2 linked regions of the Desulfocurvus vexinensis DSM 17965 genome follow. The protein of the gene in region 1 interacts with the protein of each later gene in a pairwise test. Links are inferred from orthologs where the notes say so. Each region holds a gene or a part of one and is shown on either strand. Other genes may lie near its edges. The genes, in order: dnaX and dnaE.

Region 1 (6,097 bases):
GTATAGATCAGGTTGCGTTCGAGCATGATGTAGTGCTGCGGCACCACGGGCATAATCACCGCCGGGTACTCGCTGCCCTGGGACTTGTGCACCGACACGGCGTAGGCCGGGGCCAGCTCGTCCAGCTCGTGGGCCTCGTAGGGCACCTCGCGGCCGTCGAACTCCACCACCAGCTCGCCCTCGGCGGGGTCCACCGCCGCGATCCAGCCCAGGTCGCCGTTGAACACGTCCTTGTCGTAGTCGTTGCGCAGCTGGAGCACGCGGTCGCCCTGGCGGAAGACGGTCTCGCCGCGCCGCAGCTCGCGGCCCACGGGGTTCAGTCGTTCCTGGAGCAGGCGGTTCAGGGCCTGGGTGCCCAGGGGACCCTTGTGGATGGGCGTGAGCACCTGGATGTCGCGGCGCGGGTCCAGCCCGTAGGCCTTGGGGATGCGCTCGGTGGCCAGATGCAGGATGTAGTCGCGGATGTCGCCGGGGTCCGAACGGCGGACCCAGAAGAAGTCGTCCGCCGGGCCCGGGGGCTCGTTGTTCTCGGGCAGCTGGCCCGCGTTGATGCGGTGGGCGTTGGTGACGATAAGGCTCTCGCGGGCCTGGCGGAAGATGCGCGTGAGCACGGCGTGGGGCACGGCCTGGCTGGCCAGGATATCGCCCAGGATATTGCCCGGGCCCACGGAAGGCAGCTGGTTCACGTCGCCGATGAGCACCAGGCGGCAGGTCAGGGGCAGGGCCCGCAGCAGCGCCAGGAACAGCGCCTCGTCGAGCATGGAGGCCTCGTCCACCACCACGGCGGCGGCCTCGATCTTGTTGTCCTCCCCCAGCTGGAAGCCGCCCTCGGGGGAGTATTGCAGCAGCCGGTGCAAGGTGGAGGCCGTGTGGCCGGTGGCCTCGGCCAGGCGCTTGGCGGCCCGGCCCGTGGGCGCGGCCAGCTTGACCTTGAACTTCAGCGCCGCCAGCACGTTGACCAGGGTGCGGGTGATGGTCGTCTTGCCCGTGCCCGGCCCGCCGGTAATGACGAAGACCTTGTTCTCGCACCCGGCCAGCACGGCCTGGCGCTGCTCGGCGGACAACTCCACCTGCGCCGCGGCCTCGATGCCGGGTATGACCCTGCGGATGGCCGCCAGGTCCATGGGCGTGGGGTGCTCGATCAGGTGGTACAGGCGCTTGGCCGTCTCGGTCTCGTGGCGGTAGAAATGCATGAGGAACACCGCGCGCGGCACGCCCTGGGCCGAAAGGTCCTCCACCACCACGCGCTTGCGGTGCTCCAGGGCAGCCACGGCGGCGCGCACATGGTCCGGGCCCGGGCCGCCTTCCGCGTCGGCGTACTGCGGGTCGGCGTCGTAGTCCACCCCGGCCCAGGGCGGCGGGCCGTCGGGGTCGGCAGGGTCCGGCGAGCCCTCGGGCCCGCCAGCACCCGGCCCGGCCAGCACGCGCTCCCAGCCCGCCAGCAGCTCCAGCACATGGCGCACCAGCTCGTCCTCGGGCAGGAACAGGTGGCCCTTCTCGCTGGCGGCGAACAGGGCATAAATCACCCCGGCCTCCACGCGCTGGGGCGCATCGGGCGAAAAACCCAGGCGCAGGGCCATGCCGTCGGCGGTGCGAAAGCCCACGCCGCGAATCTCGTAGGCCAGCTCGTAGGGGTTCTCGCGCAGCTTGGCCTCAGCCCCGCTGCCGTAGCGCTGCCAGATGCGCGCCGCGTGGGTGGGCGACACCTGATGCGACTGCAAAAAGATCATCAGGTTGCGCACCTCGTGCTGCCCGGCCCACGACTCGCGGATGGCCGCGAGCTTCTTGCGGCCCAGGCCCTCGACCTCCAGCAGCCGTTCGGGTTCCTGGTCGAGCACGTCGAGCACGGCGGCGCCGAAGTGGTCCACCAGCCGCGCGGCCAGCACGGGGCCGATGCCGCGCACGTTGCCCGAGGCGAGGTAGCGGCGGATGCCGTTGATGGTGGCGGGCATGGCCTGCTGGGCCACATGGACTTCGAACTGGCGCCCGAACTTGGGGTGCTCCACCCACTGGCCGGTGAGGTCAAGCATCTCGCCGGGGCGCACCTGGGCCATGGTGCCGACCACGGTCACGTCGCCCACCTCGCCCCGCGCGCGGACCCGGGCCACGGTATAGCCGTTGGCCGGGTTGTGGTAGACCACGCTTTTGACTTCGGCCTTCAGGGTTTCGGGCATGGCCCCGCCTTGGTGCGATGCGCCGGACGCACGGCGCTCAGAGGTCCTGGCGGAACCGCAGCGACTGGCGCAGGGTCTCGCGGTCCACGAACTTGACCTCGGCGCCCAGGGGGATGCCCTGGGCCAGGCGGCTGACGCGCATCCCGGGGTGCGCGCGGGCCACGAGATCCTTGATGAAGCTGGCGGTGGTCTCGGCCTCCAGGGTCGTGCCCAGGGCCAGGATGACCTCCGCCACCCGGCCCTCGGCCAGCCGCGCCCGCAGCCGGGGCACCTCCAGGTTCTGGGAGGTGACGTTCTCCAGCGGAGCCAGCAGGCCGCCCAGCACGAGGTAGCGGCCCTTGTAGAACCCGCCGTCCTCGATGGCCAGCAGGCTGTCCCACTCGGCCACGACCATGAGCTGCGAACCGTCGCGGGCCGGGTCGGAGCAGATGCAGCAGGGGTTGCAGTCCGACAGGCTGGCGCAGCGCTCGCAGAAGAACAGCCGCTCGCGCAGTTCCAGGATGCTCTGGCCCAGGGCCTGGGCCTTGGGCAGGGGCCATTTGAGCAGCTCCAGGGCCGCCCGCAGGGCCGACTTGGGGCCCAGGCCGGGCAGCCGCGAGAGCTGGTCCACCACCGCCCGGAGCGGCTCGGGAAGTTGCTGCACGCAGGGCTCCTAGAACAGGCCGGGGATGTTGACGCCGCCGGTGATGGCCTTCATCTCGGTCTCGGCGGTCTCCTTGCCCTTCTTCACGGCCTCGTTGACGGCGGCCAGCACCAGGTCCTGAAGCATTTCCACGTCCTGCGGGTCCACACAGGCCGGGTCGATGCGGATGGCCTTGATCTCGCCCGCGCAGGTGGCCCTGACGCTGACCATGCCACCCCCGGCGGCGGCCTCCACCTCGCGGTCCTTGAGCTCCGCCTGGAGCTTCTCCATCTTCTTCTGCATCATCTGCGCCTGGCGCATCAAATCGTTCATGCCACGCATGGGCTTGTCTCCGGTGCTTTTCGTGTCGGGGAAGGGAATCCGTCAGCCATTGCCCTCATCCGCCGGGCGGGCGTCCACGAATCCGGCGTCGAAGGCCTGCATCACGGACTGGACCAGGGGATGGGCCCGGGCCCGGGCCTCCAGCTCCTTGTGCGTCGCCTGCTGGCGCTCGGGCACATGGAAGCCGATGGCCGTGTCCGGACCGAAATATTCGCCCACCAGGGCCGTCAGGGCCGCGAAAGCCTCGCCGCGGCGGATCTGGGTGCAGTGCATCTGGTTCTGGCACTCCAGGGTCAGGGTGCCCTCCTCGAAGCGCGCCCCGGCCTGCATCAGGCCGTTGATGCCCCGGCCCGTGGCCTCCTGCACGGCGCGGGCGAACTCCTTGAAGCCTTCCCAGGTGCGCGGGCCCCCGGGCAGGGGCACGCCGTGGCCAGCCACCGTGGGCGGGGCCGCGCGGCGCGCGGCGCGCGGCGGCGCCGGGTCGTGGGGCTCTTCGGGCGCCGGAGGCTGCGGGTCGGCAAACGCCGAAGCGGGCCCGGCCACCTCGGCGCGCCAGGCGTCGGGGTCCGGCTCCGGGTCGGAGTCCGGGGCAGGCCCGGGCTCCGGCTCGGGCTCCGGGCCAGGCTCCGGGCCAAGCTCCGGGGTGGCGGAGGCGACGGGAACGTCCTGCGGGGCACGGGCCGGGGCACGGGCCGGGGCGGGGGCCGCAGCAGCGGGGGCGGCGTCAGGGTCCGCGTCGTCGGCCTCGGCGTCTTCCGGGGCGCTGGCGGCGGACGCCGCGCCCCCGGCCTCGCGGCCCCGGGCGGCGGCGCGCGGCGCGCCTGCGGGCCGGGGCGGGGCCTGGGGCGCCGGGCCGCCCTGCCCTGCCGGGGCTCCGGGCGCGGGCGGCGCCGCCGGGGCCGCGCCGGTGCGGGCGACATCGCCCAGGGGCAACAGCCGGGGCAGGCAGGCCAGGTTGAGCAGCAGCAGCTCCAGGGCCAGGGCGGGCTCCAGGCTGCCCTTGACCCGCTGCTGGCCCTCCAGGGTCAACTGCCAGCAGGCGTGGACGTGGGCGGGGTCGAAGCGCCGGGTCCATTCCAGCCACTGCGGGGCCTCGTCGGCGGAAATATCCAGCACCCCCAGGGCCGCCTCGCCCGACTGCCCCAGCAGGAACAGCGTGCGCCAGCACTCGGTCAGCTCGCGCAGGAAGAAGCCCAGGTCCAGCCCCTGGTCAAGGATCTCGCGCAGGATGGTGGACACCCCCAGGCAGTCGCGCCCGTGGATGGCCGCCAGCAGGCGGAACATGATCTCGCGCCCGGCCAGGCCCAGGACCTGGCGCACGTCGGCGCTGGTCAGCTTTTCTCCGCCCAGGGCCAGCACCTGCCCCAGCAGCGACATGGCGTCGCGCACGCTGCCCGCCCCGCGCCGGGCCAGCAGGGCCACGGCGTCGGCGTCGAAGGCCAGATGCTCGGCGTCCAGCAGGAAGGTCAGGTGCGCTTCGATTTCCTTCTGTCCCAGGCGCTGGAAGGTGTAGTGCTGGCAGCGGCTGATGATGGTGGCCGGAAACTTGTGCGGCTCCGTCGTGGCCATGATGAAGGTGGCGTGGGCCGGGGGCTCTTCCAGGGTCTTGAGCAGGGCGTTGAAGGCGCCCTTGGAGAGCATGTGCGCCTCGTCGATGATGAAGACCTTGTAGCGGCAGTCGATGGGCGCGAAGCCCACGTCCTCCTTGAGGGAGCGCACGTTGTCCACGCCGGTGTGCGAGGCGCCGTCGATCTCCATCACGTCCACGGCGGCACCGGCCTGGATCTGGCGGCAATGGGCGCACTGGTTGCAGGGCTCGGCGGCGGGGCCGCGCTCGCAGTTGAGCGCCTTGGCGAAGATGCGCGCGATGGTCGTCTTGCCCACGCCGCGCGTGCCGCTGAACAGATAAGCCGGGGCCACGGCGCCCGTGGCCGCCGCGCGCGAGAGGATGGACTTGATGACCGCTTGCCCGGCGACTTCGGAAAAGCGCTGGGGGCGGTACTTGTGGGTCAGGTGGGTCTGGCTCATGGGGCGCCTTGCCCCGCGCCGGGCCCGGGCGGGGCAAGGCGCGGGGCGGATGCGGGTCTAGATGTCGTACTTGTCGAGCCAGGCGTCGTACTTGGGGTTCTCGCCCTTGACGATCTTGAAGTACTCGCGCTGGATGTGCTTGGCCACGGCGCCGGCCTTGCCCTCGCCGATGGTCCTGCGGTCCACCTCGCGGATGGGCGTGACCTCGGCGGCGGTGCCGCAGAAGAAGGCCTCGTCGGCGCTGTAGAGCTCGTCGCGGGTGAAGCGCTCCTCGATCACCTCGTAGCCCAGGTCGCGGGCCAGGGCGATGAGGGTGTTGCGGGTCAGCCCGTCGAGGATCGAGGTCAGCGGCGTGGTCTTGATCCGCCCGCCGCGCACGATGAAGATGTTCTCGCCCGAGGCCTCGGACACATAGCCCTCGGTGTCGAGCATCAATGCCTCGTGGTAGCCGTCGGCCAGGGCCTCGCGCTTGGCGAGGATGGAATTGCAGTAGTTGCCCACGGTCTTGGCCTTGGTCATCATCACGTTGACGTGGTGGCGGGTGAAGGTCGAGGTCTTCACGCGGATGCCCTTCTCCAGGGCTTCGTCGCCCAGGTAGGCGCCCCAGGGCCAGGTGGCGATGATGGTCTGGATGGGGTTGTCGCCGGGGAACACGCCCATGGCGCCCGCGCCGATGAAGGACAGGGGCCGGATGTAGCCCTCGGCCAGCTTGTTGGCCTTGAGGGTGGCGATGACCGCGTCGCAGATTTCCGCCTCGGTGAAGGGAATCTTCATCTCCATGATCTTCGCCGAATTGAAATGGCGGTGGATGTGCTCCTTCAGGCGGTAGACGGCGGAGCCGCCCCCGGTGAGCCTGTAGGCGCGGATGCCCTCGAACACGCCGCACCCGTAGTGCAGGGTGTGGGTCAGGACGTGGACCTGGGCCTGGTCC
Region 2 (7,174 bases), on another replicon or contig:
ACGCACGGCAGGGCTGACCCCGGCCCCGGCGCGGGAGCCGGAAGAATGCAAAACGCCCGCAGGTTTTGGCCTGCGGGCGTTTTGCGTGGCCGTGGCCTGCATGGAGAGGCGGGCCGCCCGCCCCCGGCGCGCCCCGAAATCGTCTTTTGACGCCCCGGGCGGGGTTGGGGTAGCGTCGCGGGCATGAGCAGCGTCAAGACCAGAACCGTGTCCGCCTGCATGCTGGACTGCCCGGACGGGTGCTCCTTCGTGGTGGAGACCGACGGCGAGGGCGGGGTGCGCATCCGGGGCAACCCGGAGCACCCCTTCACCCAGGGCTTCATCTGCGCCAAGACCGCCAAGTACCCCGAGCGGCTGGCGCACCCCGCGCGCATCACCAGCCCGCTGTTGCGCCAGGGTGAGGGCTTCGTGCCCGTGCCCTGGGGCCGGGCCCTGGAGCTGGTGGCCGGGCGCATCGACGCCCTGCGCGCCACGCCCGAGCGCATGGCCCACGTCAAGGGCGGGGCCCTGCGCGGGGTGCTGGCCCAGGCCTCGCGCCACCTGTTCGCGGTGCTCGGAGCCACGGGCACCAGCGGCTCGCCCTGCGACGAGGCGGGCATCGCCGCCAGCATCCAGGACTTCGGCGCCCTGGACCACAACGACCCCCAGGACCTGCTGCACGCCGCGCGCATCGTCAACTGGGGCCGCGACCTGACGCGCTGCTCGGTGCACCAGCTGGCCCTGGTCCGGCAGGCACGCAAGCAGGGCGCGCGGGTGCTCTCGCTGTCCCCGGGCGGGGACGGCTGCGCCGAGTTCTCCGACCGCGTTTTGCGCGTGCGCCCGGGGTGCGACCGCTTCCTGGCCGCCGCCGCGTGCAAGGCGCTGCTGGAGCGCGGGGTGGACCCGCAGGTGCGCGAGGCCGTGGCCGGGCTGGAGGCCTTCGGGGCCCTGCTGGCCGGGCACGACACGGCGGCCCTGCTGGACGCCTGCGGCGTGGGCCCCGCCGAATTCGCCGAACTGCTGGCCTGCTACATCGCCGACGGGCCCACGGCCACGCTCATCGGCTGGGGCGTGCAGCGCTACCTGCACGGCGGCGAGAACGTGCGCTTCATCGACGCCCTGGCCGTGCTCTCGGGCAACGTGGGCCGCCGGGGGGGCGGGGTGTATTTCAACATCTCCTCGGGCCGCAACTTCACGGCCTGGGCCGGGCGCGGGGCCGGGCCCCGGCCCCGGCTGCTGCCGCTGCACGCCCTGGGCCGCGCCCTGCTGGACGCCGACCCGCCCGTGGAGCTGCTGTGGATCGACGGCATGAACCCCGTGGCCCAGCTGCCCGACGGCCAGACCCTGGCCCAGGCCATGCGCCGCTGCCCCTTCACCGTGGTGGTGGAGGCGTTCATGACCGACACCGCCGCGCAGGCCGACCTGATCCTGCCCTGCGCGCTGATGACCGAGCGCGAGGACCTGGCCGCCTCGTGCCTGCACAGCGTGGTCAACCACGCGGCCAAGGTGCAGGACCCGCCCGGGGAGGCCCGCGCGGATTTCGAGTTCGTGAGCGAGCTGGGGCGGATGCTGCGCGAGCCCGTGGAGCTGCCGGACGCCGAGGAGTGCTTGCGCACGGCACTGTCCGGCCCGGCCACGCCCTTCACCATGGCCGAGCTGCGCGCCCGGGGCTTCATGCCCGCCCGCTGGCCCGAGGTGGCCTTCGAGGGCATGCGTTTCGCCCACCCCGACGGCAGGTGCCGCCTGCCCCTGGCGCTGCACCCCGAGCCCGGGCCGGACCCCGACTGGCCCTGTGCCCTGCTGACCCTGGTCCACCGCGACTTTATCCACTCCCAGCGCCCGCCCGACGAGGCGCCCGGCCCGCCGCGGGTCATGGTGTCGCCGGACAACCCCTGCCTGCCGGGGCTGGACCTGGACCGCCCGGTGTTCCTGGCCACGGCGGCGGGGCGCATGGCCGTGAGCCTGGGCCTGGATCCCGGGGTGCACCCGCAGGCCATCGTCGGGCGCCGGGGCGGCTGGCTGCGCCACGGGCGCTGCTTCAACGCCGTGATCGAACCCCGGGAATGCGACCTGGGCGGCGGCACGGCCTACTACAGCCAGCGGGCGCGCCTGGAGAACTGAGGCCGGGCCGGACCCCGCGCCGCGCCGTGGACTTTCCGGGCCTGCCCCCGGACCCCGCCGGGGCGGCCCGGGCCGGGGCGGCCTGCCGAACCCCGCGCCGGGCCCGCTCCGGCAGTGCCCGTCCTTGGGGTTTTGCCCCGGGCCGTTTGCTGCTACAGTGCCCCCCGACGCGCCCGCATCCCCGGGCGCGCAATTCCACCAGTCACCAACCGGGGCCCGTCCGCCATGTCCGATTTCGTCCATCTGCACTGCCACACGGAGTTCAGCCTGCTGGACGGCGCCATCCGCCTGAAGGACCTGTGCGCCAAGACCGTGGAATTCGGCCTGCCCGCCGCCGCCATCACCGACCACGGCAGCATGTACGGCGCGGCCAAGTTTTTCACCACGGCCAAGGAGTTCGGCGTCAAGCCCGTCATCGGTTCGGAGATCTACGTCTCCGACGGCGACCACCGCGTGAAGGAAGGCCCCGGGGCCATGCGCCGCTACCATCTGGTGCTGCTGGCGCAGAACCTGACGGGCTACCGCAACCTCGCCAAGATCGTCACCGAAGGCTACATGGAGGGCTTCTACTACAAGCCCCGGGTGAGCCGCGAATTCCTGGCGCGCCACAGCGAGGGCATCATCGCCCTGTCGGCCTGCCTGCAGGGCGAGGTGGTGCGCGCTGTGGTGGACCGGGGCATGGACGAGGGCCTGCGCGTGGCCCGGCTCTACGAGGCCATCTTCCCCGGGCGCTTCTACATCGAGATCCAGGCCAACGGCATCGCCGATCAGGACCGGGCCAACGTGCTGCTGCGCGAGCTGGCCGCCCACGCCAAGCTGCCCCTGGTGGCCACCAACGACTGCCACTACCTGACCGCCGCCGACGCCAAGGCCCACGACATCCTGCTCTGCGTGCAGACCAACGCCTGCGTGGACGACGAGAAGCGCTTCCGCGTGGATTCGGACAAGCTCTACTTCCGCCCGCCCCAGGAGATGCGCCGGGCGTTCCCCGACTGCCCTGAGGCCCTGGACAACACGGTGCGCATCGCCGAGCAGTGCAACGTGGAAATCCCCATGGGCCGGTACTTCTTCCCGGTCTACAAGGTGGACGAGGGCAAGAGCCTGGGCGACGAGATGCGCGACCTGGCGCGCCAGGGCCTGCGCGAGCGCCTGGCGGCCATGCCCTACGCGGTGGACGAAAAGCTCTACTGGGAACGCCTGGAAATGGAGCTGGACGTCATCTGCCAGATGGACTTCCCCGGCTATTTCCTCATCGTCCAGGACTTCATCAACTGGGCCAAGCGCAACGGGATTCCCGTGGGCCCCGGGCGCGGCTCGGCGGCAGGCTCCCTGGTGGCCTACGCCCTGCGCATCACCAACCTGGACCCCATCCCGTACAACCTGCTGTTCGAGCGTTTTTTGAACATCGAGCGCATCTCCATGCCGGATATCGACGTGGACTTCTGCGAGCGCCGCCGGGGCGAGGTCATCCGCTACACGGCCCAGAAGTACGGCGAAGATTCCGTGGCCCAGATCACCACCTTCGGGACCATGAAGGCCAAGGCCGTGGTGCGCGACGTGGGCCGCGCCCTGGGCCTGACCTTCGCCGAGACGGACAAGATCGCCAAGCTGATCCCCGAAGACCTGAAGATGACCATCAAAAAGGCCCTGGAGCTGGAGCCCGAGCTGGTGCGCATGCAGGGCGAGGACCCGCGCGTGGCCCGGCTGCTCGACATTTCCCAGCGCCTGGAGGGCATGCACCGCCACGCATCGACCCACGCGGCGGGCGTGGTCATCTCGCCGGGGCCGATGAACGAGTTTTTGCCGCTGTACCGGGGCAAGAAGGGCGAGGTCGTCACCCAGTACGACATGAAATACGTCGAGAAGATCGGGCTGGTGAAGTTCGACTTCCTGGGCCTGCGGACCATGACGGTGATCCAGGACACCCTGGACATCATCGGCGAGCGGGGCGGCCCCGTGCCCGACCTGGACACCCTGCCCCTGGACGACCAGCCGACCTACGACCTCTACTCGCGCGGCGACACCGACGGCATCTTCCAGGTCGAGTCCGACGGGATGCGCAAGTACCTGCGCATGCTCCGGCCCTCGTGCTTCGACGACATCATCGCCATGCTGGCCCTGTACCGCCCGGGGCCCCTGGGCTCGGGCATGGTGGACGAGTTCATCCGCCGCAAGCACGGCGAGGTGCCGGTGGTCTACCCCCTGCCCGAGCTGGAACCAGTGCTGCGCGACACCTACGGCGTCATCGTCTACCAGGAGCAGGTGATGAAGATCGCCCAGGTGGCCGCAGGCTACACCCTGGGCGGGGCGGACCTGTTGCGCCGGGCCATGGGCAAGAAGATCGCCGAGGCCATGGCCGAGCAGCGCGCCGTGTTCTACGAGGGCGCGCTGAAAAAGGGCGTGTCCCAGGAGAAGGCCAAGGAAATATTCGACCTCATGGAGATGTTCGCGGCCTACGGCTTCAACAAGTCGCACTCGGCGGCCTACGCGCTGATCTCCTACTACACGGCCTACCTGAAGACCCATTACCCCACCGAGTTCATGGCCGCCATGATCACCTCGGAAGTGGGCAACACCGACAAGCTGCTCAAGTACCTGAACGCCTGCCGCGACATGGACATCACCGTCCTGCCGCCGGACGTGAACCGCTCCCAGAGCCACTTCACCGTGCCTGCCCAGGGCCAGATCATCTTCGGCCTGGCCGGGGTCAAGAACGTGGGCGAGGAGGCCATCCGCGAGATCGTGGACGCTCGGGCTCAGGGCGGGGCGTACAAGAGCCTCCTGGACCTGGCCGAGCGCGTGAACCTGCGCAAGGTCACCAAGCGCGTGCTGGAGAACCTGATCAAGAGCGGCAGCATGGACTGCTTCGGCGTGCCGCGCGCCGAGCTGGCCGACGCCCTGGACCGCGTGGTGGCCACGGCCCAGAAGCGCGCCAAGGACCGCGAGAGCGGCCAGATGTCGCTCATGGGCGTGGTGGGCATGGACGTGCCCAGCCTGCCCGGCACCGGCCTGCCCCAGGACGGCCCGGCCCTGGGAGAATGGCCCGACGACGAGCGCCTGCGCCAGGAGAAAGAGGCCCTGGGCTTCTTCCTCTCCAGCCACCCGCTGCTGACCTTCCGCCACGAGATCCGGCGCATGAACCTGGTGGACCTGCAGGACGCGGCGGACTACCCCGGCGGTGCGGCGGTGCGCACGGCGGTCATCGTCACCGGGGTCAAGGAGATCATCACCAAGAAGGGCGGCAAGATGGCCTTCCTGGAGGTCGAGGACCTGGTGGGCGGCGGGGAGTGCGCGGTGTTCCCGGACTCCTGGGCCGAGATGAAGGAACTGTTCACCTCCGACCAGCCGCTGCTGCTGGAGGCCCGGGTCAGCGACCGCGAGGGGCCGGGCGAGGAGGGCGGGCCCAAGCGCGCCCGGCTCGTGGCCGAAAAGGTCCAGGCCTTGGCCGACGCCCTGTCGGCCAACACCCTGCCCGTGGTGCTCTGCCTGCGCGCGGAGCAGCTTGCCGGGCCGGGCATGGACCGCCTCAAGGACGCCCTGGCGCGCTTTCCCGGCAAGACCGAGGTCCAGATGTGGCTGCACGCCGAGGGCTTCGAGTGCAAGCTGGCCCTGGGCCCGCGCTACCGGGTCACGCCCTGCCGGGAGTTGTGGAAGGAAATCGAGGCCCTGTAGGCACAGGCCCGGGGCGCAACAGCCAAAAAGCGGGCCCAGGCCCGGGGAAGGACCATGACGCAGGAACGCAGGGGCAGGTGGCGCCTGTCCGTGAGCGAGGAGTTCTCGGCCTCGCACCAGTTGCGGCACTACGAGGGCAAGTGCGAGCGGATGCACGGCCACAACTTCGGCGTGGTGGCCGAGGTGCAGGGCGACACCCTGAGCCAGGATACGGAATTACTGATGGATTTCAAGGTCCTGCGCGGGCACCTCAAGGACGCCCTGGCCGCCCTGGACCACCGCCACCTGAACGAGGTGGCCTGCTTTGCCGAGCGTAACCCCTCCTCGGAGAACATCGCGCGCTTCCTTTACGGCGAGCTGGCGGCGCGGCTGGCGGGCAGCGGGGTCGAGGTGGTCGGTGTCACCGTGGCGGAGAAGCCGGGCCAGTCGGCGACCTATTTCGAGGTGGCGCCGTGAGGGTGCTGCTCCAGCGGGTGCGCGAGGCGCGGGTCACGGTGGGCGGACGCAGCGTGGGGGCCATCGGCGTGGGGCTGCTGGCCCTGGTGGGCTTCTCGCGCGAGGACGGGCCGGACCTGCCCGGCACCCCGGCCTGGGAGCGGACCCTGGCCCGGCTGGCCGAGCTGCGCGTCTTCCCCGACCCCGAGGACCGCATGAAGCTCTCCCTGGCCGAGTGGGGCGGCGAGCTTTTGCTGGTGCCGCAGTTCACCCTGTACGCCGACCTGGGCAAGGGCCGCAGGCCGTCCTTCCACCTGGCCGCCGAGCCGGACGTGGCCCGGCCCCTGTTCGACCGTCTGGTTGCGGACATGGGCGCGCGCCTGCCCGGCAAGGTGGCCCAGGGCGAGTTCGGCGCGTCCATGAATGTGGCCCTGGTCAACTGGGGCCCGGTGACCATCCTGCTGGACAGCGCCGGGCAGGGCTGACGGGGCCGCGCGGCGCCCGGCGCGGCCCGCCACGGGGATCGCCGCGCCGCGCCGGGCCCAAAAGGCACTTGAATTTGACCGCCGGGCAACGTATGGCGGTGTACTGTTCCGGGAGCGCGCGCCCGGCCAGCCTGGCCGTGCGCGCCCCGGCGAAGGACGGTGCATGCCCTATTATCTGAGGCACTTCTTCGACCCGGGCTTCGACTACACCGACCTGCGGCCCCGCGAACTGGCCGACGGCAGCGTGGACCATTACAACCGGGGCTATGTGCAGAACGTCGAGCGCGGGCAGGTGCTGGCCCGGTGGGTGGACGCGCCCCCGGTGCCCGAGGCCGGGGCCGAGCCCGACCCCTGGAGCACCCGGGCCCACGAGGAAAAGGTCTTCCCCGCCGGGAACAACACCATGATCGACCCCGCGCGGCCCGACGAGCTGCTGGCCGCCGAGGCGGGCTACGTGTTCTACCTCGACGGGCGCATCACGG

What was found.
Region 2: the proteins of dnaX (region 1) and dnaE interact in binary tests that used the Escherichia coli proteins (3 or more experiments, as listed by UniProt). The link is inferred for Desulfocurvus vexinensis DSM 17965 from one-to-one orthologs.

The regions. Positions count from the first base shown.
Region 1 is NZ_JAEX01000002.1:419,665-425,761, reverse strand. What follows is about bases 2,674-5,599. They hold dnaX (DNA polymerase III subunit gamma/tau), read right to left. Parts: upstream 5,167-5,599; coding sequence 3,181-5,166; downstream 2,674-3,180. Other genes in these bases: G495_RS0104905 (branched-chain amino acid transaminase), read right to left, coding at 5,224-5,599; G495_RS0104915 (YbaB/EbfC family nucleoid-associated protein), read right to left, coding at 2,827-3,138; recR (recombination mediator RecR), read right to left, coding at 2,674-2,817. Outside these bases: SF1B family DNA helicase RecD2, read right to left, coding at 1-2,174; more of recR, read right to left, coding at 2,212-2,673; more of G495_RS0104905, read right to left, coding at 5,600-6,097. UniProt on the Escherichia coli protein: Part of the beta sliding clamp loading complex, which hydrolyzes ATP to load the beta clamp onto primed DNA to form the DNA replication pre-initiation complex.
Region 2 is NZ_JAEX01000001.1:131,248-138,421, forward strand. What follows is about bases 1,970-5,972. They hold dnaE (DNA polymerase III subunit alpha), read left to right. Parts: upstream 1,970-2,325; coding sequence 2,326-5,772; downstream 5,773-5,972. Other genes in these bases: G495_RS0100580 (molybdopterin-dependent oxidoreductase), read left to right, coding at 1,970-2,100; G495_RS0100590 (6-pyruvoyl trahydropterin synthase family protein), read left to right, coding at 5,827-5,972. In the rest of the region: G495_RS0100575 (DUF169 domain-containing protein), read left to right, coding at 1-17; more of G495_RS0100580, read left to right, coding at 184-1,969; more of G495_RS0100590, read left to right, coding at 5,973-6,228; dtd (D-aminoacyl-tRNA deacylase), read left to right, coding at 6,225-6,692; G495_RS0100600 (flagellar assembly protein A), read left to right, coding at 6,856-7,174. UniProt on the Escherichia coli protein: DNA polymerase III is a complex, multichain enzyme responsible for most of the replicative synthesis in bacteria. This DNA polymerase also exhibits 3' to 5' exonuclease activity. The alpha chain is the DNA polymerase catalytic subunit.